DNA from 3 places in the Pseudomonas sp. GW821-FHT09E04 genome. Region 3 is predicted to be linked to each of the others. Evidence: predicted binding sites of a transcription regulator. Region 3 holds the regulator's gene; each other region holds the start of a gene.
What was found. The regulator sigma-54, encoded in region 3, starts transcription at its own class of promoters, with help from an activator protein. The targets are predictions, from matches to a motif close to ANTGGCATNNANNTTGCTNT.

Region 1 (10,246 bases), 690 kb from region 3:
GCCGAACTGCGAGAGCATGTTGTTGAAGGTCTGCAGGGTGAACGGGGTTTGCGTCGTCTGGTCGCCGGTGCCGTTAAGCCCGACCACCAGGCCGTAGCCGATCAACTGGTTGGAACGCACGCCAGAGATGCTGGCGATATCTTTCAGCCGCTCGGCGTGGGCACCAAAGGCTGCGGACATCAACGCCGCAGCGAGCATGAGGCTCTTGAAATTCAACGTAGCCACCTAGAAAGGGAACAGCGGGCTGAGGAAGAAACGGTCGAACCAGCCTGGCTGACTCGCATCGGCGAACGAACCGGTGCCCGAGTAGGTGATGCGCGCATCGGCGACCCGGGTCGACGACACGGTGTTGTCGGTGGCGATGTCATCGGCACGAACAAGACCGGCGATCCGCACCAGCTCATCACCGGTGTTGAGGGTCATCCACTTCTCGCCGCGCACAGCGATGATGCCGTTGGGCAGCACGTCGGCGACGGTCACGGTGATCGAACCGGTCAGGGTGTTGCCCTGGGCCGCCTTGCTGTCGCCCTTGGTCGCACGGTCGCCGCTGTAGCCGACGTCCAGGCTCAGGTCGTTACCGCCCAACGGGTTGTTGGTGGTGCCGCTGCCGCCGAACAACGAAGTCAGGCCGATGCCGGTCTTGCTGTTCTTGGCCACTTGCGAGTTGGCGTTCTTGCTGGCCTGAGTCTTCTCGTTCAGGGTGATGGTGATGATGTCACCGACCCGGAACGCCTTGCGGTCGCTGTACAGGTTCTGTTCGAAACCGGCCTGATAGATCGAGCCGTTGTTGGCGGCCGCCGGCAACGGCGTCCGCGGCAACACCGGGGCGTAGTAAGGGTCATTGGGCTTGGGCGTCGGAGCGACGCAGCCCGCGAGCGAGACCACCCCACCCAATGCCAGAACAGATACGAAGCGTTTCATGACCCTTACCTCACGGTGTTGCAGGCGGCCTCATGGCCGCCTCATAGACTTGATTACAGATTCTGCGTTACGAACGAGAGCATCTGGTCGGCGGTGGAGATCACCTTGGAGTTCATCTCGTAAGCGCGCTGAGTGGTGATCATGTTGACCATCTCTTCCACGGTGCTGACGTTGGAGGTTTCCAGGGTGTTCTGCAGGGTGGTGCCGAAACCGTTCAGGCCCGGAGTGCCGATTTGTGGCGCGCCGGAAGCGGCGGTTTCCAGGAACAGGTTGTTGCCCACGGCTTGCAGACCGGCCGGGTTGATGAAGTCGGCGGTTTGCAGGTTGCCGATCACTTGCGAGGCGGCGTTGCCGGCAACGGTGATCGACACGGTGCCGTCACGGCCAACGGTGAAGGTCTGGGCGTTGTTCGGGATGACAATCGCTGGCTCCAGAGCGAAACCGCTGGCGTTGACGATCTGGCCATTGGAGTCGAGGTGGAAAGTACCGTCACGGGTGTAGGACGTGGTGCCGTCCGGTTGCAGGATCTGGAAGAAACCACGGCCGTCGAGGGCCATGTCCAGCGGCTGCTCGGTGGTTTGCAGGCTACCGGCGGTGAAGTTCTTCTGGGTGCCGACGATGCGCACACCGGTACCCACTTGCAGACCCGACGGCAGTTCGCTGTCCTGGGTCGACTGGGCGCCAGGCTGACGCTTGATCTGATACAGCAGGTCCTGGAACTCGGCGCGGTCACGTTTGAAACCCGTGGTCGACACGTTCGCCAGGTTGTTGGAAATGGTGGTCAGGTTGGTGTCCTGGGCGGACAGACCGGTTTTGGCAACCCATAGAGCCGGAAGCATTCGATTCTCCTCGTGCGCCTGTTTTACGGCGCGACGTTCTGATAATTAGCTGATCTGCAAGACCCGAGCCATGGCCTGGTCGTCGTCTTTGGCGGTGTTCATCATCTTGACGTGCAACTCGAACTGCTTGGCCAGGGCCAGCACCGACGTCATCTCTTCCACGGCATTGACGTTGCTCGACTCCAGGAAACCCGACACCAGTTTGACGTTGGCATCGGCCGGCGCAGGCTGGCCGTCCTTGGTGTAGATCGAACCGTCCAGGCCCTTGTTCATGTTCTTGATGTCCGGATTGACCAGTTTGATCCGGTCGACTTCGGCCATGACGCGCGGGCCTTCGCCCATCGCACGAATACTGATGGTGCCGTCTTCACCGACTTCCACCTGCTGCTGCGGCGGCACGGCAATCGGTCCGCCGTTGCCCATGACCGGCATGCCGTTGCCGGCACGCAGCACGCCCAGAGCGTCGATATTGAGGCTGCCGGTGCGCACGTAGCTTTCGCCGCCGTTGGGGTTCTGCACGGCAATGAAACCGTTGCCGGTCACGGCGACGTCGAGGTCGCGACCGGTCTCCACCAGGGAGCCTGCGGTGAAGTCGGTGGCGGGCCGTTCGCTCATGGCAAACGCACGCGCCGGAAAGCTGTCACCGAACACCGGCATCGAACGCGCCTGCTCCAGGTCGCGCTGAAAACCGTTGGTGGAGATGTTCGCCAGGTTGTTGGCATGAGCCTTTTGCGCCAGTGCGTTCTGGCTGGCGCCGGTCATTGCCACATAAAGGTACTTGTCCACACTCTTTCCTCTGCATGCCGGACGTTTGCCGCCCACCGCTGTACTGCTGAGCCACAAGCAATTTGCAGACCAACTTTTTTCTGGCGGTCGAGGACCCGATAAACAAAGGACTTGAGGGATTCAGCAGGGTTTGGGGAAATGTATCGAAGTCGAAAAACCGGCGGTGTCATGCCGCTTGGCGGCAATGGTGAGGCGCGATCACCCCGCGCATTGCGTAGGAGTGATCGCGCAGGGATCAAGACTCGGTCTTGCCCACCTCATATTCACGCAACTTGTTGGCAATCGTGGTGTGCGAGACGCCCAGCCGCTTGCCCAGCTGCCGACTGCTCGGATGTTCGGAATACAGTCGCTCAAGCACTGCTTTCTCGAAGCGCCCGACAATCTCGTCGAGCCCGCCCTCCAGCGAGAAATCGCCAAGCGGCTGACGCACGCCATAGTCCGGCAGACGAATATGCTCGGCCTTGACCGTCCCGCCATCACACAGCGAAACCGCCTGGAACAGCACGTTCTCCAGTTGTCGCACGTTGCCCGGCCAGTGGTAATGACTGAGCCGATCCATCGCCGCCGGCGCCAGCTTCGGCAACGGGCAACCGATCTGCCGACTGGCCTGATCGAGGAAGTGCTCCACCAGCGGCGTCAAACCGTCGAGGCATTCGCGCAGTGGCGGGATGTGCAACGAAAGCACGTTTAAGCGATGGTACAAATCCTGGCGAAACTCGCCACGGGCGCACAACTCGGACAGGTCGACCTGGGTGGCGCAGATCACCCGTACATCCAGGTAAACCTCTTCATCACTGCCCACACGACGGAAGCAACCGTCCTGCAGGAAGCGCAGCAATTTCACCTGTAAGCGTGGGCTCATTTCGCCGACACCATCGAGGAACAACGTGCCGCCCGCCGTCAGCTCCAGCAGCCCGAGCTTGCCTTCAGCCCGCGCCCCTTCGAAGGCACCGGGGCCGTAGCCGAACAACTCGGTCTCGGCCATCGATTCCGGCAGCCCCGCGCAGTTGAGCGCCATCAATGGCGACTGGCCGCGCGGACTCGCCAGGTGACAAGCCCGAGCCAGCAACTCTTTACCGGTGCCGGTTTCGCCTTCAATTAGAAGAGGCGCATCGAGCGGCGCCATGCGCCGGGCTTCACGCACCACCGCCGCCATCACTTTCGAGCTTTGAAAGATGCTGTCGAAACCACGCAACTCCTGCTTGCGCACGTTGTAGATGCGCTCGCCGACCCGATCCGCCCGGTGCAGCGTCAATACCGCACCGGCCATGGCCTCGCTGTCGTCGTGCTCCGATTGCAATGGAGCGATGTCGGCCAGAAAGATATCGCCCTTGACCTTGACCCGCATGCCGTTGATTCGCGATTTGTTGGCGCGCACCAGTTCGGGCAAGTCGAAATCCTCGGCGTAACGCGACAGTGGAATCCCCGGCACTTCGTCGACCCGCACGCCGAGCAACTGCGCCGCCGCACGGTTGGCGGCAACGATCGAGCCGCCCATGTCGATCGACAGCACCGGAAACTCCAGCGCACCGAGCAACGCATTCAGTTCCATGTGTCGGCGTTCGCTGGGCATCAGCCCTACCCGCTTGACGCCGAACACCCCGGCGATGGCTTCGAATTTGGGCCGCAACGCCTGGAACTGCAAATTGATCAGGTTCGGGCAATGCAGATAGATCGCATTGCCGTGCTCACCGCCGACCTCGCCGCGGGCGACGTTGATCCCGTACTCCACCAGCAGATTGAGGATGTCGCGCAGGATGCCGATGCGGTTCTGGCAGTGGACTTTGATACGCATATAAAGGCCCGAAACAGGTAGAGGGGCGGATTTTTCTCTGCCGCCCGCAAGATAGTCGTCAAGATTATGTGACAGACACCGGCCATTTCAAACCCGCCAATCACCGTAATCACGACTTATCGCAAAAAGCGTAACGATAATTTTACGATTTAAAGAGACTTTTGCTACTCGGCCGGTCATCAACCTGCTGCAACACAGCACGCTCTGGGGTATTTCTCAGTCCATAGCAGGACATAACAAGAACGAATTCCCCTCGCAGGAGAGCAGTATGAAGCAGACGCAATACGTGGCCCGCGAGCCCGATGCGCAAGGTTTTATCGACTACCCCGCCGAAGAACACGCGGTGTGGAACACGCTGATCACCCGCCAGTTGAAAGTGATCGAGGGTCGGGCGTGCCAGGAATACCTGGACGGTATCGAAAAACTCGGTCTGCCCCACGACCGCATTCCGCAACTGGGCGAGATCAACAAGGTGCTCGGCGAGACCACCGGTTGGCAGGTCGCCCGCGTCCCGGCGCTGATTCCGTTCCAGACCTTTTTCGAATTGCTCGCCAGCAAGCAGTTCCCGGTGGCCACGTTCATTCGCACCCGTGAAGAACTGGACTACCTGCAAGAGCCGGACATTTTCCACGAGATCTTTGGTCACTGCCCGCTGCTGACCAACCCGTGGTTCGCCGAATTCACCCACACCTACGGCAAGCTCGGCCTGCAAGCGACCAAGGAAGAGCGCGTTTATCTGGCGCGCCTGTACTGGATGACCATCGAGTTCGGCCTGGTCGATACCCCGCAAGGTAAACGCATCTACGGCGGCGGCATCCTGTCTTCGCCGAAGGAAACCGTTTACAGCCTGTCGGACGAGCCCGAGCATCAGGCCTTCGATCCGCTGGAAGCCATGCGCACGCCGTATCGCATCGACATCCTGCAACCGCTGTACTTTGTCCTGCCGAACCTCAAGCGCCTGTTCGACCTCGCCCACGAAGACATCATGGGCATGGTCAAGCAAGGCATGCAGCTGGGTCTGCACGCACCGAAATTTCCGCCGAAACCAAAAGCTGCGTGAACCGTGGCTTTTACTTACAAGTGAGTCTGTCAGTCGTCGCGGCTTTGGTTTAGCGTGACGACATTGACGACCGTAACAGCTCTTATAAAAAAGACATCCGATCTCAGGAATCAAACCATGTCCACTTTGAACCAAGCCCATTGCGAAGCGTGCCGTGCCGATGCCCCACAAGTCAGCGATGAAGAACTGCCGATCCTGATCAAGCAGATCCCTGACTGGAACATCGAAGTGCGTGACAGCATCATGCAGCTGGAAAAAGTCTTCCTGTTCAAGAATTTCAAGCACGCCCTGGCCTTCACCAACGCCGTCGGCGAGATCTCCGAGGCCGAAGGTCATCACCCGGGCCTGCTGACCGAGTGGGGCAAAGTCACCGTGACCTGGTGGAGCCACTCGATCAAAGGCCTGCACCGCAACGACTTCATCATGGCCGCGCGCACTGACGAAGTGGCCAAGACCGCAGAAGGACGCAAGTAATGCACTTCGACACCATCGGCCGGGTGCCCGGCGACCCGATCCTCGGCCTGATGGAGGCCTACGCGCAGGATTCCAACCCGCGCAAGTTCGACCTCGGCGTGGGCGTCTACAAGGATGCCCAGGGCCTGACGCCGATTCCAGAAGCGGTGAAAATCGCCGAGGCGCGTCTGGTCGAAAGCCAGGACACCAAGACCTACATCGGTGGCCACGGCAATCCGCTGTTCGGCAAGGTGATCAATGAGCTGGTGCTGGGTGCCGATTCGGCACTGATCACCCAGCAACGCGCCAGCGCTACCCAGACCCCGGGCGGCACCGGTGCCCTGCGTCTGGCAGCGGATTTCATCGCGCAATGCCTGCCGGGCAAAGGCGTATGGCTGAGCAACCCGACCTGGCCAATCCACGAAACGATTTTCGCGGCCGCCGGGGTCAAGATCAGCCATTACCCGTACGTCGGCAGCGACAACCGCCTCGACGTCGACGCGATGCTCGCTGTGCTCAACGAAGTGCCGAAAGGCGATGTGGTGCTGCTGCACGCGTGCTGCCACAACCCGACCGGTTTCGACCTGAGTCACGACGACTGGCACCGGGTGCTGGACGTGGTGCGCAGCCGCAATCTGCTGCCGCTGATCGACTTCGCCTACCAGGGCTTTGGCGACGGTCTGGAGCAGGATGCATGGTCAACCCGGTTGTTCGCCGCCGAGTTGCCTGAGCTGCTGATCACCAGTTCCTGCTCGAAGAACTTCGGCCTGTACCGCGACCGCACCGGTGCGCTGATCGTCTGCGCGAAAACCGCTGACAAACTCATCGACATCCGCAGCCAGCTGGCGCACATCGCCCGCAACCTGTGGTCGACGCCGCCGGATCACGGCGCGGCCGTCGTCGCAACAATCCTCGCCGACCCGGAGCTGAAACGCCGCTGGGCCGACGAAGTGGAAGCCATGCGTCTGCGCATCGCCCAGTTGCGCAGCGGTCTGGTGGAAGCGCTGGAACCGCACGGTCTGCGCGAGCGCTTTGCGCACATTGGCGTGCAACGCGGGATGTTTTCCTACACCGGCCTGTCGCCGGAACAAGTGAAAAACCTGCGCGAGCATCACAGCGTGTACATGGTCAGCTCGGGCCGCGCCAACGTCGCCGGGATTGATGCGACACGCCTGGATCTGCTGGCCGAAGCGATCGCTAGCGTCTGCAAATAAACGAATGTCAGGGGCGGCGGGCACACCGCCGCTCCCGCATTTGCCCTGCGTCAGCCTGTCGCACTTGTCTAGACAATCCCGCCCGTCGCAACAAGCGGAATTAAAAATCTGTTTGTCATTTTTACTGCTGTATCCTTCGCAGGCTTTCTGAAAGCGCGGATCTACCAGATCTATCAACAGACTTAGCGAGGAGCGCAACCATGCACGAGATTCCCAATCTCCCCTTCCCAAGCCTGCACGTACCTGAGCAGACGACCACGCAACAAGCCGGTGCCCAACAGCCCGAGCCGAAAGAAGCCGCCGAAAGCCGTCCGGCCGACAGCAAAGAGTAAGTAACACCCGCCGTACAGACCGTGTGGAAAGCGCTAACATGCGCTTTCCACACTGCCTGAAGCCCGAGCCTGCCATGACCGACGAATCCTTCAACGAACAACAGGCTGAAATCCTCATCGGCGCCACCGAGAAGATGATCGAGATCTGGAGCCGCCTCTCGCCCGAGAAGCAAGCCGCCCTGCTCGCCCGTTTCGGCAGCGAAGAAAATGCCCTCGCCGCACTGGTCACCACGCAACTGGTCGCCCCGGCCAAATAGTTTTACTTTTCCCCGCCGCAGCATCGTCCACGCCGGTATCATGAGCAGCCTATCTATTCTGCTCTCCCCGTGGATCGTTACCCATGTCGTCCTCTATGCCAGAACCCCAGCGCCCCCTGGCGGTCACGCTGCAAGTCGTTTCCATTGTCCTGTTCACCTTCATCGGCTACCTGAATATCGGCATTCCGCTGGCCGTGCTACCCGGCTACGTGCACAGCGACCTGGGCTTCGGGGCGGTCATCGCCGGTCTGGTGATCAGCGTGCAATACCTCGCCACCCTGCTCAGCCGCCCATATGCCGGCAAGATCATCGACAACAAGGGCAGCAAACGCGCGGTGATGATTGGTCTGGCCGGTTGTGGCTTGAGCGGTGTGTTCATGCTGATTTCGGCCTGGACCCCGAACCTGCCGATGCTCAGCCTGATCAGCCTGTTCGTCGGCCGTCTGGTGCTCGGCAGCGCGGAAAGTCTTGTCGGCTCCGGATCCATCGGCTGGGGCATCGGCCGCGTCGGCGCGGCCAACACCGCCAAAGTCATCTCGTGGAACGGCATCGCCAGTTACGGCGCGCTGGCGATCGGTGCGCCGCTGGGCGTGTGGCTGGTCAGCCGTTTCGGTCTCTGGAGCATGGGCGTGAGCATTCTGTTGCTTGCAGCGCTGGGCCTGCTGCTGGCCTGGCCGAAAACCGCCGCGCCGATTGTCGCTGGCGAGCGCTTGCCGTTTATGCACGTGCTGGGTCGCGTCTTTCCCCACGGCTGCGGACTGGCGCTGGGCTCGATCGGTTTCGGCACCATCGCTACCTTCATCACGTTGTATTACGCCACCCAGCATTGGGATAACGCGGTGCTGTGCCTGAGTCTGTTCGGTGCCAGCTTCATCGGCGCGCGACTGCTGTTCGGCAACCTGATCAACCGTCTCGGCGGCTTTCGCGTGGCGATTGCCTGCCTGTCGGTGGAAACACTGGGGCTGCTATTGCTATGGCTGGCGCCGGATGCGCACTGGGCATTGGCGGGTGCGGCGCTGAGCGGTTTCGGCTTCTCGCTGGTGTTCCCGGCGCTGGGCGTGGAAGCGGTGAATCTGGTGCCGGCTTCCAGCCGTGGCGCGGCGGTTGGCGCCTATTCGTTGTTCATCGACTTGTCGTTGGGGATCACCGGGCCGCTGGCCGGAGCGATTGCGGCAGGCTTCGGTTTTGCCTCGATCTTCCTGTTTGCCGCGATCGCCGCGCTGAGCGGCCTGGCGTTGAGCGTCTATCTGTACCGCCACACGTCGAAGTACCGCGAAGACTAGAAATCCACCTTGCCGCGCCCGGCCTTGATGCTGCCGCGCTTGGTCTTCGACTCCAGCCGACGCTTCTTCGAACCCAGCGTCGGCTTGGTTGGACGACGCTTCTTTTCGATCTTGGTGGCGCTGAGGATCAGCTCGGTCAGACGCTCCAGTGCATCGGCGCGATTCTGTTCCTGCGTGCGGTATTGCTGAGCCTTGATGATCAACACGCCGTCGCTGGTGATGCGAGTGTCGCGAAGCGCCAGCAGCCGCTCCTTGTAGAACTCGGGCAAGGACGAGGCAGGAATATCGAAGCGCAGGTGCACGGCGCTGGAGACCTTGTTGACGTTCTGCCCGCCGGCCCCTTGGGCGCGGATGGCAGTCAGTTCGATCTCGGCATCCGGCAGATGCACGTTATTGGAAATCTTCAGCATTGCATTCTCATCGTAGAGCCTGTTTCGCCGTACCTGTAGCGGCTACGGTCAGCTTGACCTTGGGTGTGCTTTCAGTGTCGCGCCTTTTCACTATACACGGCGACTATCAGGCGAAACGGGCAGGCGAAACGGGAAAACGTCCGGGAGAAATGCCCCGTCAACATGGGGGGCATTAATCAGTGCCAACGAGCGCCGTACTACGTAGAATATCGCCACGGCAATGAGCAACCGAGACAAGAACCTCCTCGATTATTGTTCAAACATTGCACTTACTCGATCAATGCAGGAAGCATAACCATGAGCAATAAAGCAGTTATCGTTTTTAGCGGCGGGCAGGATTCAACAACCTGTTTGATCCATGCCTTGACCCACTACGATGAAATCCACTGCATCACGTTTGACTATGGCCAGCGCCATCGCGCAGAAATTGAAGTTGCACAGCAACTCGCAAAAGAACTTGGTGTGACCGTACACAAGACCATGGACGTGTCGCTGCTGAATGAACTGGCCATCAGCAGCCTGACGCGCGACAACATACCAGTCCCGACCATCAATAGTTCAGGTGAAAGCCTGCCGAGTACATTTGTGCCGGGCCGGAACATCCTGTTTTTGACCCTGGCCTCCATATATGCGTACCAGGTTCAGGCCAAGACCGTCATTACCGGTGTTTGTGAAACAGACTTCTCTGGCTACCCGGATTGCCGAGATGACTTTGTAAAGGCACTGAACAAAGCCCTTGAACTGGGTATGGATTGCAAATTGACCCTGGACACTCCGCTGATGTGGCTGAACAAAGCGGAAACCTGGGCGCTGGCCGATTACCATAACCGGCTGGAGTTCATTCGCGACCAGACACTGACCTGCTACAACGGCATCAAAGGTAACGGCTGCTCCAA
Region 2 (10,246 bases), on a different contig from region 3:
CAGCCTTCGAAGGTCTGGCCCGGTTTGAGCACCGGGGGCAGCGGCCATTGCTGCAACTGGATCAGCGCATCGCCGATGCTCGCTTCCCCCACGGCATCCACCCGCACCAGCAAGGCACTGGCGTTGTCCTGACTGCCGGCCAGATGCGCGGCGTTGACCAGTGTTTGTGCCGCTCTGTGCAGATCCGGTTGATCACGCAGGATCCCGGCGATGGACGTGTCGCCGAGCGCGGCCCAGACACCATCGCTGAGCAGCACGAAGCTTTCGCCCTCACGCAGCTCGCCGTCGAGAAAGTCCAGCACCAGATGCTGGTCCAGGCCCAGTGCACGTTTGAGCACGTGCTGCATGCCCGGTTGCTCCCAGACGTGATCCTCGGTGATGCGCTGCAGGGTGTCGGCGTGCCAGCGATAGGCCCGGCAATCCCCCACATGCGCCAGCGTGAAGCGTCTGCCGCGCAGGACCAGCGCGCTGACGGTGGTGAGCAACGGCTGGCCGCCGCCATTGGCCTGCAACCAGCGGTTTTGCGCGAGCAACAGGCGATCCAGCGCCTGAGCCACGCTCCAGGTCTGCGGGGTGGCGTAGTAGTCCAGCGCCAGCGCCTGCAAGGTCGAGCGCGCAGCCAGACCGCCATCGGCGCACTGGCTGACGCCGTCGGCGATGGCGAACAGAAACCCTTTGCTGGCGGCCAGCGCCGGGGCCGGAGTGACCAGGCGCAAGGCGTCCTGATTCTCCGCGCGGGGGCCGGTGGCGCTGGCTTCAGCGAAGCTCAGTTGCAGGGCCATGCGGGCCTCAGACCCGGGCAGCGGTCACGGCCGCCGAGCCCCAGGTGGTTCTCCAGCGACGCTTGACCCCGTGCAGACCGAACCACGCCAATACGCCAAGACTGGCAAACAACCACAGCGCCAGTTGATAGCTGCCGGTGCTCTGTTTGATTGCGCCCATACCGGCGGCGAGGGCAAAACCGCCGATGCCGCCGGCCATGCCGATCAGCCCGGTCATCACGCCGATCTCCCGGCGAAAGCGCTGCGGCACCAATTGGAACACCGCGCCGTTACCGGCACCGAGACCGAGCATGGTGCAGACGAACAGTGCCAGTGCCGCGTAGGAACTCGGCAGGTTGAAGCCGACCGCTGCGATACAAACTGCGGCCACCGTGTACATCGCCAACAGCGTGCGAATTCCACCGAAACGGTCAGCCAGCGCGCCACCCAGCGGCCGCATCAGGCTGCCGCCGAACACGCAGGCGGCGGTGTAGTAACCGGCGGTGACCGGGCTCAGGCCGTATTGATCGTTGAAGTAGCCGGGCAGGGCGCTGGCCAGGCCGATGAAACCGCCGAAGGTGACACTGTAGAAAAACATGAACCACCAACTGTCGCGGTCGCCCAGGGCCTTGAAGTAGTCGGCCATAGATTTGGCTTTTGGTCGCTCCGGCGCGTTTTTCGCCAGCCACGCAAACAGCACCAGGGTCAGGATCAGCGGAATCAGGGCGAAACCGAACACGTTGCTCCAGCCGAACGACGCGGCCAGTACCGGGGCGATCAACGCAGCGAACACGGTGCCGGAGTTACCGGCGCCGGCGATGCCCATCGCCTTGCCCTGATGCTGCGGCGGATACCACTGCGAGGCCAGCGGCAGCGCCACGGCGAACGAAGCGCCGGCCATGCCGAGGAACAGGCCAAGCAGCAGGGCCTGTTCGTAACTGTGGATGCCGAGTTTCCAGGCGCCGAACAGTGCACAGATCACGGTCACTTGACCGATCAGACCGGCGGTTTTCGGCGACAGGCGATCGGCAAGCATGCCCATCGCAAAGCGCAGTACCGCACCAGCGAGAATCGGCGTGGCCACCACGAGGCCGCGCTGTTGGGTGGTCAGGTGCAGGTCGGCGGCGATCTGCACCGCCAACGGGCCGAGCAGATACCAGACCATGAAGCTCAGGTCGAAATACAGGAAGGCCGCGAACAGGGTCGGGGTGTGGCCGGATTTCCAGAAGCTTTTATTCATCGCGCACCTCAGCGGTAGAGAATCTCGAGAAGGAGTCAGAACCAGCACAGTGGGGCGCCGCCACGGCCGCACCACCGGCCCCGGTCAATGGGGCCAAAACGCAAAAACGCCGCTACCCGGATCGCCGAAAGGGGCGAAGAAGGTGAGCGACGTCTTTGTCGTGGGTGGGGCAACCGCCGTTGGTTACCTGTAGGGATTGCTTAGCGATATTTGTGCCAAGTCAAAATCAAAAGCCCCTCACCCTAACCCTCTCCCGGAGGGAGAGGGAACCGACCGGGGGATATTCGAGAGATACGCCGACGTGAACGATCGGCTTTGAATCCATAATCGACTGGTTTTTTCAGGTCGATGTATGACGCAAGACACTGCGGTCGGTCCCCTCTCCCTCGGGGAGAGGGTTAGGGTGAGGGGCTTTTCAGCCAAGCAGCTCGCTCATGGCGATGATCTGCTCCGCGACCTGAATCAGTTTCTGCTGGCGGCTCATGGCCTGGCGGCGCATCAGGGTGTAGGCCTCTTCTTCGTTGCAGTCCTTCATTTTCATCAACAGACCCTTGGCCAGTTCGATGCGTTTGCGCTCGGCCAGTTGCTGGTCGCGGGCCTGAAGCTGGGCGCGCAGGGCCTGATCGCTTTCGAAGCGGGCCATGGCCACGTCGAGAATCGGCTGCAAGCGTTGTGCGTGAATGCCTTCGACGATGTAGGCACTGACCCCGGACTTGATCGCCTGACGCATCACGCCAGGGTCATGCTCGTCGGTGAACATCACGATCGGCCGGGGCTGGTCGCGGCTGACCAGCACCACTTGTTCCATCACATCACGGCTCGGTGACTCGGTATCGATCAGAATCACGTCCGGGCGCACCGTTTCGACGCGCGCGGGCAGGTCGATGGTCAGGCCGGACTCGTCGATGACCTCGAAACCGGCCTCGGTCAACGCAGCTTTCAGGCGCCCGACTTTTTTCGCGGTGTCGTTGATCAGCAGAATGCGCAACATGTTCGCGGTCTCCTGTCAGCGGCGGGCGAGAAGGGGGGCGTTGTTGCTCAACGCGTGCAGCTTGAAACTTTGCGCGTAGGCGGCCGGGTCGCTGCCGTCCCAGACCTTGCCGTCGATCAACTGGCTGCTGCGCATGTCCTCGGTGCCGACCGGCACATCGACAGCGCTGGCAGCGTCGCGGTACAGCGCCAGTTGCTGCACCTGACGGGCGACGGCGAGGTAATCCGGGTCGTCGCGCAGCAACCCCCAGCGGCGGAACTGGGTCATGAACCACATGCCGTCCGACAGGTACGGCAGGTTCACCGCGCCATCGCCGTGAAAGCGCAGGGCGTGGGGGTCCTGCCAGCGATTGCCCAGACCGTCGTCGTAATCGCCGAGAAAACGCGGTTCGATGCAGGAAACCGGGGCGTCCAGATACTCGGCGGCGCTGAGCAGCTGCGCGGTGCTGCGGCGGTTTTCCGGGCTCTCTTCGATGAAACGGCTGGCTTCGAGGATCGCCATCACCAGTGCGCGGGCGGTGTTGGGGTATTGCTCGACGAAGGCGCGGGTGCAGCCGAGGACTTTTTCCGGGTGGTCGGGCCAGATGGTCTGGCTGGTCGCCATGGTGAAGCCGAGATTCAGCTGCACCGCGCTGGCTGCCCACGGCTCGCCCACGCAGAAACCGTCGATGCGACCGGCCTGCAGGTGCGCGACCATTTGCGGCGGCGGTACGACCACGCTGTCGACATCCTGCAACGGATGGATGCCCTGACTTGCGAGCCAGTAATAAAGCCACATGGCGTGGGTGCCGGTGGGGAAGGTCTGGGCAAAGGTCAGCCTTGCGCGGGTTTGGTGCACGTGGCGGTCCAGCGCCTCAGGACCGGTCACGCCCAGGCTCTGCAAACCGTGGGACAGGTTGAGGCTCTGGCCGTTCTGGTTCAGACCCATCAGCACCGCCATGTCGGTCGGCGCGACGCCACCGATGCCCAAGTGCACCGCGTAGATCAGACCGTACAGGCTGTGGGCGGCATCGAGTTCGCCGCTGACCAGATTGTCGCGCAGGTTGGCCCAGGAACTCTGGCGCTTGAGGTTCAGGGTCAGGCCGTAAGGCTGGGCAAAGCCTTGCGTGGCGGCGACCACCACCGAAGCGCAGTCGCTCAGGGCCATGAAGCCGAGGTTGATCGCGCTTTTTTCCGGGGCATCGCTGCCGTTGACCCAGGCCAGTGGCCCTATGGAGGTTTGAGTCATGAAAAGCCATCCTCAAAAAAAACGTCGTCACGGACTTTGTCGAGGCAAAACCCGGTGACGACGCCATTGTCCTTGCCTGCCTGCCGTCATTGGCCTGCGGGCTGATGCAGGGGAAGGTGCAAGGCATATGCCAGTGCAGGGGATTTGCGTGTGCGCCTCGCGCGGCGGGGCGATGCCCGGCTATAATCGCCGCCTCTTTTCGCCGCCTCGAGTCATACCCGCCCATGTACACCCTGGCCCGTCAGCTGTTGTTCAAACTTTCCCCGGAAACCTCCCACGATCTGTCGCTGGATCTGATCGGCGCGGGCGGGCGTTTGGGCCTCAACGGCTTGCTGTGCAAGGCCCCGGCGTCGCTGCCGGTGAATGTCATGGGCCTGGACTTCCCGAACCCTGTGGGTCTCGCGGCCGGTCTGGACAAGAACGGCGCGGCCATCGACGGCTTCGCGCAGCTGGGTTTCGGTTTTGTCGAAATCGGCACCGTGACTCCGCGCCCACAGCCGGGCAACCCGAAACCACGGATTTTCCGCCTGCCGGAAGCCGAGGCGATCATCAACCGCATGGGTTTCAACAACCTCGGTGTGGATAACCTGCTGGCGCGGGTCGCGGCGGCCAAATACAAAGGCGTGCTGGGGATCAACATCGGCAAGAACTTCGACACCCCGGTCGAGCGTGCGGTCGATGACTACCTGATCTGCCTGGACAAGGTCTACGCCCACGCCAGCTACATCACGGTCAACGTCAGTTCGCCGAATACCCCGGGCCTGCGCAGCCTGCAATTCGGCGACTCGCTCAAGCAATTGCTGGCAGACCTGGCCACGCGCCGCGCCGAACTGGCCCTGCGCCACGGCAAGCATGTACCGCTGGCGATCAAGATCGCGCCGGACATGACCGACGAAGAAACCGCGCAAGTCGCGCAAGCACTGATCGAAACCGGGATGGACGCGGTGATCGCCACCAACACCACCCTCAGCCGCGTGGGCGTTGAAGGCATGGAACACGGTGACGAGGCGGGCGGTCTGTCCGGCGCGCCGGTTCGCGAGAAGAGCACCCACACGGTCAAAGTGCTGGCGTCCGAGCTGGGTGGCAAACTGCCGATCATCGCGGCGGGCGGTATCACCGAAGGCAAACATGCGGCCGAGAAGATCGCTGCCGGCGCGAGCCTGGTGCAGATCTACTCCGGCTTCATCTATAAGGGCCCGGCGCTGATCCGTGAATCCGTGGACGCGATCGCCGCCAAGCGCTGATTGGCAGATATAAAAAGGCAGGCATAAAAAAGGGCTCCTCGAAGGAGCCCCTGGGCCGTAGCCCGCCGTCCGGGAAGGACGTGCATGGTGATCAGGGTGTTGCGAAATCAGATTGTCGTGTCGGAATAAGTGCCCTGTGTCAGCCGACGGCGTGAAGTTCGTTGAGTCTGTGGATTCCCGCAGTGCCGGTCATACCGTCCCAGTTGTCGCCGCGTCCTTCTCGCCAGCCGTTGATCCAGGCTTGACGTACCGACGGTAGAGTAAATGGGCAAAGCTCACGGGATTTGCCACCAACGCCATATTGATATCCGCGCAAAAATGCTCTTTCCAACGGATCACGCTTAAGTCTTCTCATAGGGTGTTTCCCTCACTTGTTGACTGTTTTTGTCGCGTCGACCTCAATTGAGGTCTGGCAGAAAACTCTGCCGTTGGCGGCTCGCTGCCGGCGTGGCGAGCCAAGGTGTTGACGCCGTTGCGACGTCAACCTGTGTCCAGTTCTAACCAATGAGTCACATCGAGGGAATGACCGTTTTGTCATAAGGACGTAACGAAAAGGATGCTATGGCGATAAGTAACGCCAGGTTTCATGAATGTTTATTCACCAAACCCCGGTATGATCGGCCCTGCACTGTATGACAGGTTTAATTCCTTAGTGAGAATGACCCACGTTTACCGTCGGGTACTTTTCGACGAAGGGTTGCTTTGAGTCATTTTGTTGCATCAACTTTTTTATCTGTCCCGGCATCTAAGCTCTTTTAACCCGAGCAGCGGGGATGGAACGGCACACCTTCGTGCCACGCGGGCGCTCTTGTAGAAAAGCGCCTGATTGAAAACCGGATCGGCAATGCGTTGTCGGTTCATTAGCCAAAGGCTCTGGAAAAACCATGTCCGACCGTTTCGAACTCTTCCTCACTTGCCCCAAAGGCCTTGAAGGCCTGCTCATCGAGGAAGCCGTCGGGCTTGGCCTTGAAGAAGCCCGCGAGCACACCTCCGCCGTGCGTGGCATGGCGACCATGGAAACCGCCTATCGCCTGTGCCTCTGGTCGCGTCTGGCCAACCGCGTGTTGCTGGTGCTCAAGCGCTTCCCGATGAAAGATGCCGAGGACCTGTATCACGGCGTGCTCGACGTCGAGTGGCAGGATCACATGCTGGCCGACGGCACCCTGGCCGTTGAATTCAGCGGCCACGGCTCGGGCATCGACAACACCCACTTCGGCGCCTTGAAGGTCAAGGACGCCATCGTCGACAAACTGCGCACCCCGCAGGGCGACCGTCCAAGCATCGACAAGCTCAACCCGGACCTGCGCATTCACCTGCGTCTGGATCGCGGCGAAGCGATCCTGTCCCTCGACCTCTCCGGCCACAGCCTGCACCAGCGCGGCTACCGCTTGCAGCAGGGCGCTGCGCCGCTGAAGGAAAACCTCGCGGCGGCAATCCTGATCCGTTCCGGCTGGCCGCGCATTGCCGCCGAAGGTGGCGCGCTGGCTGACCCGATGTGCGGTGTCGGCACGTTCCTGGTCGAAGCCGGCATGATCGCCGCCGACATGGCGCCGAACCTGCGTCGCGAGCAATGGGGCTTCACCGCCTGGCTCGGTCACGTGCCGGCGCTGTGGAAGAAGCTGCATGAAGAAGCTGTCGAGCGTGCCGCTGCCGGTCTGGCCAAGCCGCCGCTGTGGATCCGTGGTTATGAAGCCGACCCACGGCTGATCCAGCCGGGCCGCAACAACGTCGAGCGTGCCGGTCTGAGCGAATGGATCAAGATCTATCAGGGCGAAGTCGCGACCTTCGAACCGCGTCCGGACCAGAACCAGAAAGGTCTGGTGATCTGCAACCCGCCGTACGGCGAGCGTCTGGGTGACGAAGCCAGCCTGTTGTACCTCTACCAGAACCTCGGCGAGCGTCTGCGTCAGGCCTGCCTGAACTGGGAAGCGGCGGTGTTCACCGGCGCGCCGGACCTGGGCAAGCGCATGGGCATCCGCAGCCACAAACAGTATTCGTTCTGGAACGGCGCGCTGCCGTGCAAGCTGCTGTTGATCAAAGTGCTGCCGGATCAGTTCGTCACCGGCGAGCGTCGCACCCCGGAGCAGCGCCAGGCCGAGCGCGAGCAAGCCGCTTACGATCAGACGCCGGACGAGCCGCAAGAGCGCAAGTACAACAAGAACGGTAACCCGATCAAACCGACGCCGGCCCCGGCTCCGGTGATCGAGCAGCCGCGCCTGAGCGAAGGCGGGCAGATGTTTGCCAACCGCCTGCAAAAGAACCTCAAGGCGATGGGCAAGTGGGTCAAGCGCGAAGGCATCGACTGCTACCGCGTCTACGATGCGGACATGCCGGAATACGCCATGGCCATCGACCTGTACCACGACTGGGTGCACGTTCAGGAATACGCCGCGCCTAAATCGATCGACCCGGAAAAGGCCTCGATCCGCATGTTCGACGCCCTGGCTGCCATCCCGCAGGCGCTGAACATCGACAAGAGCCGCGTGGTGGTCAAGCGCCGCGAGCGTCAGAGCGGCACCAAGCAGTACGAACGTCAGGCGGCTCAGGGCAAATTCAACGAAGTCACCGAAGGCGGCGTGAAGCTGCTGGTGAACCTCACCGACTACCTCGACACCGGGTTGTTCCTCGATCACCGGCCAATGCGCATGCGGATCCAGAAAGAGGCGGCCGGCAAGCGCTTCCTCAACCTGTTCTGCTACACCGCGACCGCCAGTGTGCACGCCGCCAAGGGCGGTGCGCGCAGCACCACCAGCGTCGACCTGTCGAAAACCTACCTCGACTGGGCACGCCGCAACCTGTCGCTCAACGGCTTCTCCGACAAGAACCGTCTGGAGCAGGGCGACGTGATGGCGTGGCTGGAAAGCTGCCGGGAAGAGTACGACCTGATCTTCATCGACCCGCCGACTTTCTCCAACTCCAAGCGCATGGAAGGGATCTTCGACGTGCAGCGTGACCAGGTGCAGTTGATCGACCTGGCCATGGCCCGACTGGCAACGGGCGGGGTGTTGTACTTCTCCAACAACTTCCGCAAGTTCCAGCTGGAAGACAACCTGGCCGAGCGTTATGCGGTCGAGGAAATCACCGCCAGCACCATCGATCCGGATTTCGCCCGCAACGGCAAGATCCACCGCGCCTGGAAAATCACGGCCCGTTGACACTCTGATCAGTTGGATCCACAGAGCCTTGATTTTTAAGGCTCTTGGATCCGATCAGAGCTAGCCAAATTAGTGGCTAATAGCTATAACTCACTCACGGCCAATGGGGTTATCCCGCAAGTACTGGCGTAGTGAGTGGCCCTTATGTCGTTGCACCCCGTGCGCCCAAAGATCCTGGGTTTTATCAGCGAAGAAGTCTCGGCCTGGCTGGTCGCGCTGCTGGTATTGCTCGCCGGCGGGATTCTCACGGGGCTGCTCGCCTGGGCCACCCTCAATCAGTTTCACAGCCAGTTGCGCCAGCGTTTTCAACTGCTGGCCAATGAGCGCTACAGCCGCATCGAAGAACGTTTTCAGGATCAGGAGCAACGCCTCGATGGCCTGCGCCGGTTCTTCGCCAACTCCGAATCGGTGTCCCGCGCCGAATTCGACGGCTACACCCAACCTTTATTACTGCGCACCCAGGCCTATTCGTTCGCCTTGCGGGTGAGCGGTTCCGAGCGCGCCGCGTTCGAGCAGCGGGTGCGTGACGAAGGCCTGCCCACCTTCAGCGTGCGTGAACTCAATGCCCGCGGCGAGCTGCAACTGGCGGCGGCCCGAGATGAATACGTCGTCGTGGTGTACAGCCAGACCCAGAGCCGGCTCGGTTCACCGCTGGGTTATGACTTGCTGGCCCAGCCGTTGCGTCGCTCGACGCTGGAACGCGCCGATCAGCTCGGCGGCCTGGCGGTGTCGCAGCCAATGCATCTGGTCAGCATCGAACCGGCCTATGCGCGGGGCGTGCTGCTGGTGGCGCCGGTGCTGCGTGAGGGCGAGCCCAAGTCGTTCGGTTATGTGATGGCGGTGATCAGCATGCGCCAGTTGCTCGCCGATGGCCTGCCGGACGCGCTGCATGATTACCTGTCGGTACGGATCCTCGATCTGTCGACCAACGATCAGCACGAGGTGTTGTTCGAATCGACCAATGAACCGGCGCCGAGTGATCTGTCAGCCACGCGGCTGGTGCGCATGGCCGACCACGACTATCAGGTCGATATCTCGCCCAGCGAGTCCTTCCTGCAGGCCAACCATTCGTCGGTTGGCAGCGTGGTGGTCCTCGGCGGTTTGCTCAGCCTGCTGCTCAGCGCGCTGCTGTACGTGCTGGTCAGTCAGCGTCAGCGGGCCTTGCGCATGGTCGAACTGCGCACCCAGGAACTGCATGAGCGTGAACAGGAACTGCGGGGCACCCACGGCCAGTTGCGCGGGGTGCTCAACGCGGCGACTCAAGTGGCGATCATCGCCACCGACCTGCGCGGCGTGATCAACACCTTCAACCCCGGCGCGGAGCAGATGCTCGGTTACCGCAGCGCCGAGGTGGTCGGTCACATGACCCTGGAAAACCTGCATTTTCCTCGGGAGCTGATCACCCGTGCGGCGGAACTGAGCGCCCGCTATGGCAAGAGCATTCCGACCTGCCAGGCGATGCTGGTGGAGGGCGGTGAAGTCGGCGGGCATGAGGCACGCGAGTGGACGCTGGTGCGCAAGGACGGCAGTCATCTGCCGGTAAACATGCTCGCCACCCCGGTGCTCGATGAGCAGGGACTGTGGGTCGGGCACCTGGCGATCTGCATCGATATCACCGAGCGCAAGCG
Region 3 (10,246 bases):
ACCTGAACATGTATCGCGGCACCGACTTCCCATGGCACGTGACCAGCGAGCGCGGTGAAGTGAATTCCGGTGGCACCGAGGTCGAGCTGATCGACTCGGTTCGCGTCAAGCGCACCGATGAAAAGAACCGCGACACCCTGATCACCTCCACTCGCATGACAGTGTTCCCGCAGCAACAATATGCGCAGACCCAGCAACCCGTTAGAATCGACGGCGCTGGCGGTGTATCGACCGGCGTGGGAATGAAAGCGTATTTGAAGGAAAGCAGGATACACCTGCTATCGAACGTAAGAGGACAGTATGAGGCTCGTTAAAACCCTCCCTATTTTGCTCAGTCTGGGCGCAGCACTGGGAAGCGTGAGCGCCTGGGCTCTGCCGAACGATCAAGAGCAGCCAATCCGCATTCAGGCCGACGATGCCCAGCTGGACGACAAGAATGGCGTTGCCACCTATAAAGGTGACGTGATCATCACTCAGGGTTCGATGATCGTCAAAGGCAACACCGTGACCATCACCCGCACCCCGACCGGCGATATCGACGTCGTGACCTCGGTGGGCAACCTTGCCTACTTCGAGCAGTTGCAGACGGCTGGCGACACCAAGCCTGTACAGGGCTGGGGCGTGACCATCCAGTACCACGCCGCGCAAAACCGCGTTGTACTGATCGACAAGGCGAAAGTCGTCGACAAGGACAACAACACCACTCAGGGCGAGAAAATCGTCTATGACACGGTGAAAAAGCTGGCCAGCGCGGGTCGTGCCACCGGCAACAAGGTCACCGAAGCGCGTCCGCGCATTGACATGGTGATCCAGCCGAAGAAGAAAACCGACGAGAAATCCCAGTAATGGCAACTCTGAAAGCTCAGCACCTGGCCAAGGCCTATAAAAGCCGCCAGGTCGTGCGCGATGTCAGCCTGTCGATCGACAGCGGTCAGATCGTCGGCCTGCTCGGCCCCAACGGCGCCGGCAAGACCACCTGCTTCTACATGATCGTCGGCCTGGTGCAGGCCGATCAGGGTCGCGTGCTGATCGACGACCTGGACGTCAGCCACCAGCCGATGCACGGTCGCGCCAAGGCCGGTATCGGCTATCTGCCACAGGAAGCGTCGATCTTTCGCAAACTGTCGGTGGCCGACAACATCATGGCCATCCTCGAGACCCGCCAGGAGCTCGACAAGGCCGGTCGTCGCAAGGAGCTGGAAAGCCTGCTGCAGGAATTCCACATCAGCCACATCCGCGACAACCTCGGCATGAGCCTGTCCGGTGGTGAGCGTCGCCGGGTGGAAATCGCCCGCGCACTGGCCACTGCACCGAAGTTCATTCTGCTCGACGAACCGTTCGCCGGTGTCGACCCGATCTCCGTGGGTGACATCAAGCAGATCATTCACCACCTCAAGGCCAAGGGCATCGGTGTGTTGATCACCGACCACAACGTCCGCGAGACGCTGGATATCTGCGAAACGGCCTACATCGTCAATGACGGCCAACTGATCGCCGAAGGCGACTCCGCGACCATCCTCGCCAACGATCTGGTGAAGGAAGTGTATCTGGGTCACGAGTTCCGCCTGTAAGCGCGACAGCATTCGACCAGCCGTCCGGGTGCTGTAACGTTGAAGCGCACTTTTATACGCTTTTATTGTTACAGCGCTCTAGGCAAACACGACAGTTTCAGGCATATAATTTGCTTAAGTTTGGCGCTTCGGCGCCCTGTAGTGGATGGCGCATAGCGCCGGCGAATAAGGTGTTAAGCCCCTGCCATGAAACCATCGCTAGTCTTGAGAATGGGCCAGCAGCTGACGATGACACCGCAGCTGCAACAGGCCATCCGCCTGCTCCAATTGTCGACCCTGGATCTGCAACAGGAAATCCAGGAGGCTCTGGAATCCAATCCGATGCTCGAACGCCAGGAAGACGGCGACGACTTCGACAACTCCGATCCCATGGCCGACAACGCCGAACAGAAGCCCAACACCGAGATCCAGGAACCCTCCTATCAGGAGACCGCACCGACGGTCGACAATCTAGAGGATGGCGAATGGAACGAGCGAATCCCCAACGAACTCCCCGTCGACACCGCCTGGGAAGACGTCTACCAGACCAGCGCCAGCAGCCTGCCGAGCAGCGATGACGACGAGTGGGACTTCACCACCCGTACCTCCGCCGGCGAGAGCCTGCAAAGCCACCTGCTGTGGCAGCTGAACCTGGCGCCGATGTCCGACACCGATCGCCTGATCGCCGTCACCCTGATCGACTGCATCAACAATCAGGGCTACCTCGACGAAACCCTCGAAGAAATTCTCGACGCCTTCGATCCGGAGCTCGACATCGAGCTGGACGAGATCGAAGCCGTCCTGCACCGCATCCAGCAATTCGAACCTGCCGGCATTGGCGCACGCAACCTGGGCGAATGCCTGCTGCTGCAATTGCGCCAGCTGTCGGCCAAGACTCCTTGGCTGGCGGAAGCCAAGCGTCTGGTCACCGATTACATCGACCTGCTCGGCAGCCGCGACTACAGCCAGCTGATGCGCCGCATGAAGCTCAAGGAAGATGAACTGCGCCAGGTCATCGAACTGGTGCAGAGCCTCAACCCGCGCCCCGGCTCGCAGATCGAATCCACCGAAGCCGAATACGTGGTGCCTGACGTCATCGTGCGCAAGGACAACGAGCGCTGGCTGGTCGAACTGAACCAGGAATCGGTGCCGCGCCTGCGGGTCAACGCCCAGTACGCCGGTTTCGTGCGCCGCGCCGACACCAGCGCCGACAACACCTTCATGCGCAATCAGTTGCAAGAAGCCCGCTGGTTCATCAAGAGCCTGCAGAGCCGCAACGAAACCCTGATGAAAGTGGCCACCCAGATCGTCGAGCATCAGCGCGGCTTTCTTGAATACGGCGACGAAGCCATGAAGCCTCTCGTGCTGCATGACATCGCCGAAGCGGTGGGCATGCACGAGTCGACGATTTCCCGGGTGACCACGCAAAAATTCATGCATACCCCCCGGGGCATTTATGAACTGAAATACTTTTTCTCCAGCCACGTCAGCACCTCCGAAGGCGGCGAATGCTCGTCCACGGCGATCCGCGCGATCATCAAGAAACTGGTTGCCGCGGAAAATCAGAAAAAGCCGTTGAGTGACAGCAAGATCGCTGGTTTACTGGAGGCACAAGGCATTCAGGTGGCTCGCCGCACCGTCGCCAAGTACCGCGAATCCCTCGGGATCGCGCCTTCGAGCGAACGCAAGCGGTTGATGTAAGCCACGTTACAGCGTTCCAGTGGCAGGCTCTTCGGCCTGCCGCTTTATGCACTGGCAACGAAGGAGAAGCTGTATGCAAGTCAACATCAGTGGACACCAACTGGAAGTTACCCAACCTCTCCGTGAGTACGTTGAGCAAAAGCTCAAGAGGCTTGAGGGGCATTTCGACAAGATCACCAACGTGCAAGTCACGATGTGCGTCGAGAAGCTGAAGCAGAAAATCGAAGCCACGCTGCATATTCCCGGTAACGAGGTCGTCGCAAACGCGGAACATACCGATATGTACGCAGCGATCGACGCGCTGACCGACAAGCTTGATAAACAACTCAAAAAGCATAAGGAAAAGACCCAGAGCCTGCTTCAGGGCGCTACCGGTCGATAACCCCCACCCCCATGATCCGACTTGAAAGCATCCTGACCCCCGGCCGTTCCCTCGTGAACGTGCCGGGCGGCAGCAAAAAGAAAGCCCTCGAACAAATTGCCAACCTGATCGCCCGGGAAGTACCGGATCTGGAGATGCAAGATGTCTTCGAGGCACTGATTGCCCGTGAAAAACTCGGCTCGACCGGTTTTGGCAACGGCATCGCCATTCCCCATTGCCGCCTCAAGGGTTGCGAATCCCCCATCAGCGCCTTGATGCACCTTGAAGCACCCATCGATTTCGACGCCATCGATGGTGCACCGGTCGACCTGCTGTTCGTGCTGCTGGTCCCGGAAGCCGCCACCGATGCGCACCTGGAACTGCTGCGCCAGATCGCCAGCATGCTCGACCGCAAGGACGTACGCGAAAAATTGCGTCGCGCCACCACCAACGAAGCCTTGTATCAGGTTGTCCTGGACGAGCAAAACGGGCACTAAACATGCGCTTGATCATCGTCAGTGGCCGCTCCGGCTCGGGCAAAAGTACCGCTCTGGATGTCCTCGAGGACAACGGCTACTACTGCATCGACAATTTGCCGGCCGGCCTGCTCCCGGAACTGGCGGAGCGCGCACTGATTCATACGGAACTGCCTCAGCCACTGGTCGCGGTATCGATCGATGCGCGCAATCTGCCCAGTCATCTCTCGCGCTTTCCGGAGTTGCTTGAAGAGGTCCGCAGCCGGCACATCCAGTGCGACGTCCTGTATCTGGACGCCGATGAAGAAACCCTGCTCAAGCGCTTTTCGGAAACCCGTCGTCGCCACCCGCTGAGCAGCGCCAATCGTTCGCTGGCAGAAGCCATCAACGATGAAACGGCCCTGCTGGGCCCGATCGCCGATCTGGCCGACCTGAAGGTCAACACCACCAATCTGAACCTGTACCAGTTGCGCGACACCATCAAGCTGCGGCTGCTGAACCAGCCGGAGCCGGGCACGGCGTTTCTGGTGGAGTCGTTCGGTTTCAAACGCGGCATGCCGGTGGATGCGGATCTGGTGTTCGATGTACGCTGCCTGCCCAACCCGTACTGGAAACCGGAACTACGCGCGCAATCGGGGCTCGATGAGCCGGTAGCCGAGTACCTGGCGGCACAGCCGGAAGTCGAAGAGATGTTCCAGGACATCTATGCGTATCTGTTCAAATGGCTGCCGCGCTTCGCTGCCAGCAATCGCGCCTACGTCACCATTGCCATTGGCTGCACCGGCGGACATCACCGTTCCGTCTACCTGACCGAACGCCTGGGTCAGGCCCTGCAGAAAACCCTGAAGAACGTCCAGGTTCGCCACCGCGACCTCAGCTAAAGGATTCACACCGCGATGCCTGCTCTGGAAATCGAAATCATCAACAAGCTGGGCCTGCATGCCCGGGCGTCGGCAAAGTTCGTTGGCGTGGCGGGGCAGTATCCCGACTGCACGATCAGAGTGGGTCGCACCCCGGAAACTACGGTAGATGGCAAAAGCATCATGGCGATGATGATGCTCGCTGCCGGCAAGGGCACCAAAATCTTCCTGAGCACCGAGGGGCATCAGGAACAGGAAGCCCTGGATGCCTTGGTGGCACTGATCAACAACTACTTCGACGAAGGCGGTTGAAAGCCTTTGGTGGCGAGGGAGCAAGCTTCCCTCCCCCCTCTCATCCCAACGCCGTGTCCATCACCATCATCAGGCAGAACCCGATCAACAATCCCAGGCTCGCCAGTTTGTCGTGACCATTGCGTCGCGACTCCGGGATTACTTCGTGGGTCACCACCAGCAACATCGCCCCGGCCGCCAGCGCCAATCCGAGGGGCAACAGCAACTCCGCCAGGCTGACCAGCCATGCACAGAGCAGTGCAAACACCGGTTCGACCAGCCCCGATGCCGCGCCGATCAGAAACGCCTTGACCCGCGACATCCCTGCTCCGGCCAGCACCAGCGCAATCACCAACCCTTCCGGCACATCCTGCAAGGCGATGCCCATCGCCAGGCTGTCAGCGTCCGGCATGCCGCCGCCAGCGGAGACGCCGACGGCCATGCCTTCCGGAATGTTATGGGCAATGATGGCAAACACGAACAGCCAGATCCGCGGGGGAATCACCGGGTGCTCGACGGTGCCGATGAGCATTTCCGGTGAAGCGCCGGACACCTTGCGGTCCACCAGATACAGACCGAAAGCACCGAGCATGATGCCGAAACAGATCAAGCCACTGGCACCCCAAGGGCTCAGGCCAAGGCTTTCTGCGGCGGCAATCCCCGGCACGATCAGCGAAAAAGCAGTCGCTGCCAGCATCACGCCGGCACCAAACCCCAGCAGCGTGTCGCCCAATGCCTGAGGCATGTTGCGGATCACCAGCACCGGAACCGCCCCGAGTGCCGTGCCAAGCGCGCAGATTGCACCGCCCTGCAATGCCCGGGACAGTTTCGGCTCCAGGTCCAACCATTCGAGTCCGTGAGCCACCAGCAAGGCCATGCCCGCCAACAGCAGCAGCGACCCGAATGCGTAACGAAACATACGCCCACTTCCGATCGCCAGTGTTTCAGTGCCCATAGTCAGCCTTGGATTGTTTTTATAGGAGACTTAAACCAGTGCAGCCTGATAACGCGCAGCGACTTCAGGCCAATTGATCACGTTGTAGAACGCGCTGATGTATTCCGGGCGGCGGTTCTGATAACGCAGGTAGTAGGCGTGTTCCCACACATCAAGTCCGAGAATCGGCGTATTGCCTCCCATCAGCGGGCTGTCCTGGTTGCCGCTGCTTTCCACCACCAGTTTTTTGTCCGGGGTCACGCTGAGCCAGGCCCAGCCGCTGCCGAAACGGGTCAGCGCGGCTTTGGTGAAAGCATCCTTGAAGCTGTCGAGGCCGCCCAGTTGCTCATCGATCGCCCTGGCCAGCGCGCCGTCCGGCTTGCCGCCACCGCCTGGCACCATCACTTCCCAGAACAGCGAATGGTTGGCGTGACCGCCGCCCTGATTGATTACCGCCGCGCGCAGTTTTTCAGGCAGTTGCTGGACGCTGGCCACCAGTTTTTCCACCGGCCATTCGGCGTACTCCGTGCCCTCGACCGCGGCGTTCAGGTTGTTGATATAGGTCTGGTGATGCTTGGTGTAGTGGATCTCCATGGTCTGCGCATCGATGTGCGGTTCCAGTGCATCGTAGGCGTAAGGCAAGGCTGGCAGGGTAAAAGCCATTTCAGTGGACTCCATGGTGATGTTGGGCAGGCACGCGACGCGCATTGCCGGTATCCGGGTGCAGCAGACGCTGGGTGCGCGGGTATTCGCCGTGTTCGCTGATGAAATTGAGCAGTTCGACATAGGTCTTGCTGCTCTGGCGCAACGCCGCCTCACGCAGGGCCGGGCGCAGGCGCTCGTTCTGCATGGTCTGCAACAGGCGCTGATGGATCGCGCAGAGGTATTCGGCGCTCTCCTCCGGCTGGTTCAGGCGCAGATGCAGGTCGGCCAGGTTGTGATGGGAGATGACGCAGGCCGCCACCGCTTCGTCGGCATCGGCCCAGCGCTCGAACAGCACTTGAGCCAGGGCCAGCGCTTGCAGATAGGCCTCGCGGGCGTCGATCAGCTCGCCCAGCATGAAGCAGCGATTGGCCCGTTCGATCGTGCGTTTCCAGTGCTCCATGATGAGTCTCCAAAGCGGTTGCGGTGTTTACACGCCGCCGGCGGTGAGTTTCTCGGGATTGAGCAACTCTTCCAGTTGGCTGCGCGACAGGTCGGTGTGTTCCAGCGCAACGTCAATCACCGGACGGCCCTGTTTGTAGGCCTGCTTGGCGATTTCGGCAGCCTTCTGGTAACCGATGATCGGGTTGAGTGCGGTGACCAGAATCGGGTTGCGCGACAGCGCTTCCTTGAGGCGCGACTCGTTGACCTTGAAGCTGGCAATCGCCTTGTCACCCAGCAGACGGCTGGAGTTGGCCAGCAACTCGATGCTGCTCAACAGGTTCTGGGCGATGATCGGCAGCATCACGTTCAGTTCGAAATTGCCCGACTGACCGGCGATGGTGATCACCGAGTCATTGCCGATCACTTGCGCGGCGACCATGGCGGTGGCTTCCGGAATCACCGGGTTGACCTTGCCTGGCATGATCGATGAGCCCGGCTGTAGGCCTTCCAGCTCGATTTCTCCGAGGCCGGCGAGCGGGCCGGAGTTCATCCAGCGCAGGTCATTGGCGATTTTCATCAGCGACACGGCGGTGGCCTTGAGCTGACCCGACACGGCCACGGCGGTGTCCTGCGAGCCGATCAGCGCGAACAGATCCTTGCCGGGGGTGAATTGCACGTTGGTCAATTGACTCAACTGGCGGCTGAATCGCGCGGCGAATTCCGGGTGCGCATTGATCCCGGTGCCGACCGCCGTGCCACCCTGAGCCAGGGATTGCAGGCTTGGCAGCAAGTCCTGCAGGTGACCGATATTGGCCTTGAGTTGCTGCGCCCAACCGTTGAGCACCTGGCTCATGCGCACCGGCATGGCGTCCATCAGGTGGGTGCGACCGGTTTTGACGTGGTGGTGGACTTGTTCAGACTTGCGTTCGATCACTTGCACCAGGTGCAGCAGCGCCGGCAGCAGTTGTTCATGCAGGGCCAGCGCGGCGCTGACGTGGATGGTGGTCGGGATGATGTCGTTGCTGCTCTGCCCGCAGTTGACGTGATCGTTGGCGTTCACCGGCTCGTCGAGCAGGCGGCTGGCCAGGGTGGCGATCACTTCGTTGGCGTTCATGTTGGAACTGGTGCCGGAACCGGTCTGGAAGATATCCACCGGAAAATGCTGCATGAAGTCGCCTTCAAGCAGACCCTGGGCCGCGTCGCTGATGGCTTTGCCTTGCGCAGCGCTGATCTGGTTGAGTTCGACGTTGGCCCGGGCTGCAGCGGCCTTGGCCAGAATCAGGGCGCGAATGAACTGGGTCGGCATCGGCTTGCCGCTGATCGGGAAATTGTCCACTGCGCGCTGGGTTTGCGCGCCGTAGAGAGCGTCCACCGGCACCTGCAGTTCGCCCATGCTGTCGCGCTCAATACGTGTCTTGGTCATCGGTAAATCCTTGGACTAATTCAATGAGAGGAATCGAGGGTTGCAACTCGCAAGTGGCGAGCTGCCAGGTGTAGCTTTGCCAGCGTTTGAGCCGGCATTTGCACAGGGACAGGCGCTCCATTTCACGCAATGGACGCCAGGCTTGATCGAGACAGAGGCTGCGCCAGTGCCACGGCAACGCGATGTCGGTGGCCGTGTCGAGCAGCAGACGGAAAGAAGTTTCAGCGACAGTCCAGGGCGAGGTCGCCGTGCAGCAGGCCAGATACCGGCCTTCGGCCAGGTAGTGTTCGATCAGACGCGGTTCGTCGGGATCCATGGCGCAACGGATCTGGCGACTCATCCAGCGCCAGCTTTCGAGGTACGGCTGCTCGTGCAAGGCAGAACTCATGATCCTGGGCTCATCCGATAATGAGATTTATTATTAGATGATAATGATACGCAACGCAAGATCGCGGATTGCCCGGCCTTTCAGCAGCGCAGAATCTGCGCCCCCCCCCCCCCCCCGACAGCCTCCTGCCAATGGATCCGTCGCGTGAAAAAAAAAAGGCGCGCCAACCAACGGTTGCCACGCCTGATTTCAGACATTCCGGGGGCAGTGAAGATCACAACTCTGCCAATCAGATCGCCTGATTAAAACTTTTGAAACATTGCACAACGACTTGAAACAGTCCTGCGCTAACTCATCACTCAGAACCCCTTAAGCTACTCCGCGCGTGAAACGGACTTTTAATTCAAAAATACTTAGGGATAGGAAATGCCTCGGAAGCCAATTCATACTTACATCGAAAATGAAATAAACAGATTGTCACAGCGCATTATCGACAAGGGGCCTGCGGCCGACGAAGTTTCCTACGTTCAACTCGGCTTTCATCTTGCTCTACAACGTGTGATGCGCGGCAATCCACAGCCTTCGGACATTGGCTTGCTGAATACGATTGAAGGCACGTTTAAAGAAATGAAGATTCTCACCCCTTCGATGGACATTCTTGCTTACTTCAACGACAACCCGGAACACCCTTTACCAGAGGCGTAACCAGCGTTTCAGGCGCCGAAAACGCCAAGCGCCGCTTGTGATTCGCAAGGCTCAGTTTATCCAGGAATTTTCAAAGTCGCTGGATAACACACATCCATAAGACTATTTGAGGTAATCATGAAGCAACTCGAATTGGCAGCATTTATTGAATCAGAGTTAAATACGCTAGCCCAGAAAATCATCGATAAAAAAGAAATCAGCGACGAAATTGCTCACGCCAAGATCGGATTTTATCTTTCTCTTCGTCGCACCCTGAACAACAAGGCGTCACCAGCCGACATTGGTGTTCTCGACGCCATCAACGACACACTTCAAACATTAGGTATAGTGGAGCGAAACGTGACGTTTCTAAGCCCCACAAAAAACAAAAATTAAACTTCCTTATTTAGACGATAGATTTCAAAACTGAAAACTACGCATATTCAATCAGCGCTTAACAGTGAACAAACACTGTTAAGCGCTTTTTTACTCAACTGCCCGCGACGGTCATCTTCTCGATCAATACCGAACCGGTGCGAATGTTGCTGCGCA

Region 1: AC07N4_RS07060 (flagellar basal body rod protein FlgF) is a predicted target of sigma-54. The motif match lies at 2,601-2,620, and genes of this name have one in related genera.
Region 2: AC07N4_RS14430 (CmpA/NrtA family ABC transporter substrate-binding protein) is a predicted target of sigma-54. The motif match lies at 4,335-4,354, and genes of this name have one in related genera.

What each region holds. Positions count from the first base shown of each region.
Region 1 covers NZ_JBWKOR010000002.1:169,356-179,601, forward strand. The annotation lists gene AC07N4_RS07045 (flagellar basal body P-ring protein FlgI) at 1-198, opposite strand, end outside; gene flgH (flagellar basal body L-ring protein FlgH) at 226-921, opposite strand; gene flgG (flagellar basal-body rod protein FlgG) at 975-1,760, opposite strand; gene AC07N4_RS07060 (flagellar basal body rod protein FlgF) at 1,806-2,546, opposite strand; gene AC07N4_RS07065 (sigma-54-dependent transcriptional regulator) at 2,782-4,341, opposite strand; gene phhA (phenylalanine 4-monooxygenase) at 4,565-5,401, shown strand; gene AC07N4_RS07075 (4a-hydroxytetrahydrobiopterin dehydratase) at 5,519-5,875, shown strand; gene AC07N4_RS07080 (amino acid aminotransferase) at 5,875-7,068, shown strand; gene AC07N4_RS07085 (hypothetical protein) at 7,269-7,400, shown strand; gene AC07N4_RS07090 (hypothetical protein) at 7,439-7,657, shown strand; gene AC07N4_RS07095 (MFS transporter) at 7,753-8,940, shown strand; gene arfB (alternative ribosome rescue aminoacyl-tRNA hydrolase ArfB) at 8,937-9,350, opposite strand; gene queC (7-cyano-7-deazaguanine synthase QueC) at 9,648-10,246, shown strand, end outside.
Region 2 covers NZ_JBWKOR010000003.1:746,557-756,802, reverse strand. The annotation lists gene AC07N4_RS14445 (bifunctional protein-serine/threonine kinase/phosphatase) at 1-782, opposite strand, end outside; gene AC07N4_RS14440 (nitrate/nitrite transporter) at 790-2,001, opposite strand; gene AC07N4_RS14435 (ANTAR domain-containing response regulator) at 2,417-2,992, opposite strand; gene AC07N4_RS14430 (CmpA/NrtA family ABC transporter substrate-binding protein) at 3,008-4,219, opposite strand; gene AC07N4_RS14425 (quinone-dependent dihydroorotate dehydrogenase) at 4,444-5,463, shown strand; gene rmf (ribosome modulation factor) at 5,603-5,818, opposite strand; gene rlmKL (bifunctional 23S rRNA (guanine(2069)-N(7))-methyltransferase RlmK/23S rRNA (guanine(2445)-N(2))-methyltransferase RlmL) at 6,348-8,618, shown strand; gene AC07N4_RS14410 (sensor domain-containing diguanylate cyclase) at 8,763-10,246, shown strand, end outside.
Region 3 covers NZ_JBWKOR010000002.1:859,943-870,188, forward strand. The annotation lists gene lptC (LPS export ABC transporter periplasmic protein LptC) at 1-314, shown strand, start outside; gene lptA (lipopolysaccharide transport periplasmic protein LptA) at 301-846, shown strand; gene lptB (LPS export ABC transporter ATP-binding protein) at 846-1,571, shown strand; gene AC07N4_RS10425 (RNA polymerase factor sigma-54) at 1,758-3,251, shown strand; gene hpf (ribosome hibernation-promoting factor, HPF/YfiA family) at 3,325-3,633, shown strand; gene ptsN (PTS IIA-like nitrogen regulatory protein PtsN) at 3,645-4,109, shown strand; gene rapZ (RNase adapter RapZ) at 4,112-4,969, shown strand; gene AC07N4_RS10445 (HPr family phosphocarrier protein) at 4,985-5,260, shown strand; gene AC07N4_RS10450 (ZIP family metal transporter) at 5,301-6,194, opposite strand; gene AC07N4_RS10455 (superoxide dismutase) at 6,225-6,836, opposite strand; gene AC07N4_RS10460 (DUF2753 family protein) at 6,838-7,278, opposite strand; gene AC07N4_RS10465 (class II fumarate hydratase) at 7,306-8,682, opposite strand; gene AC07N4_RS10470 (FagA protein) at 8,663-9,070, opposite strand; gene AC07N4_RS10475 (hypothetical protein) at 9,437-9,715, shown strand; gene AC07N4_RS10480 (hypothetical protein) at 9,833-10,090, shown strand; gene pmbA (metalloprotease PmbA) at 10,185-10,246, opposite strand, start outside.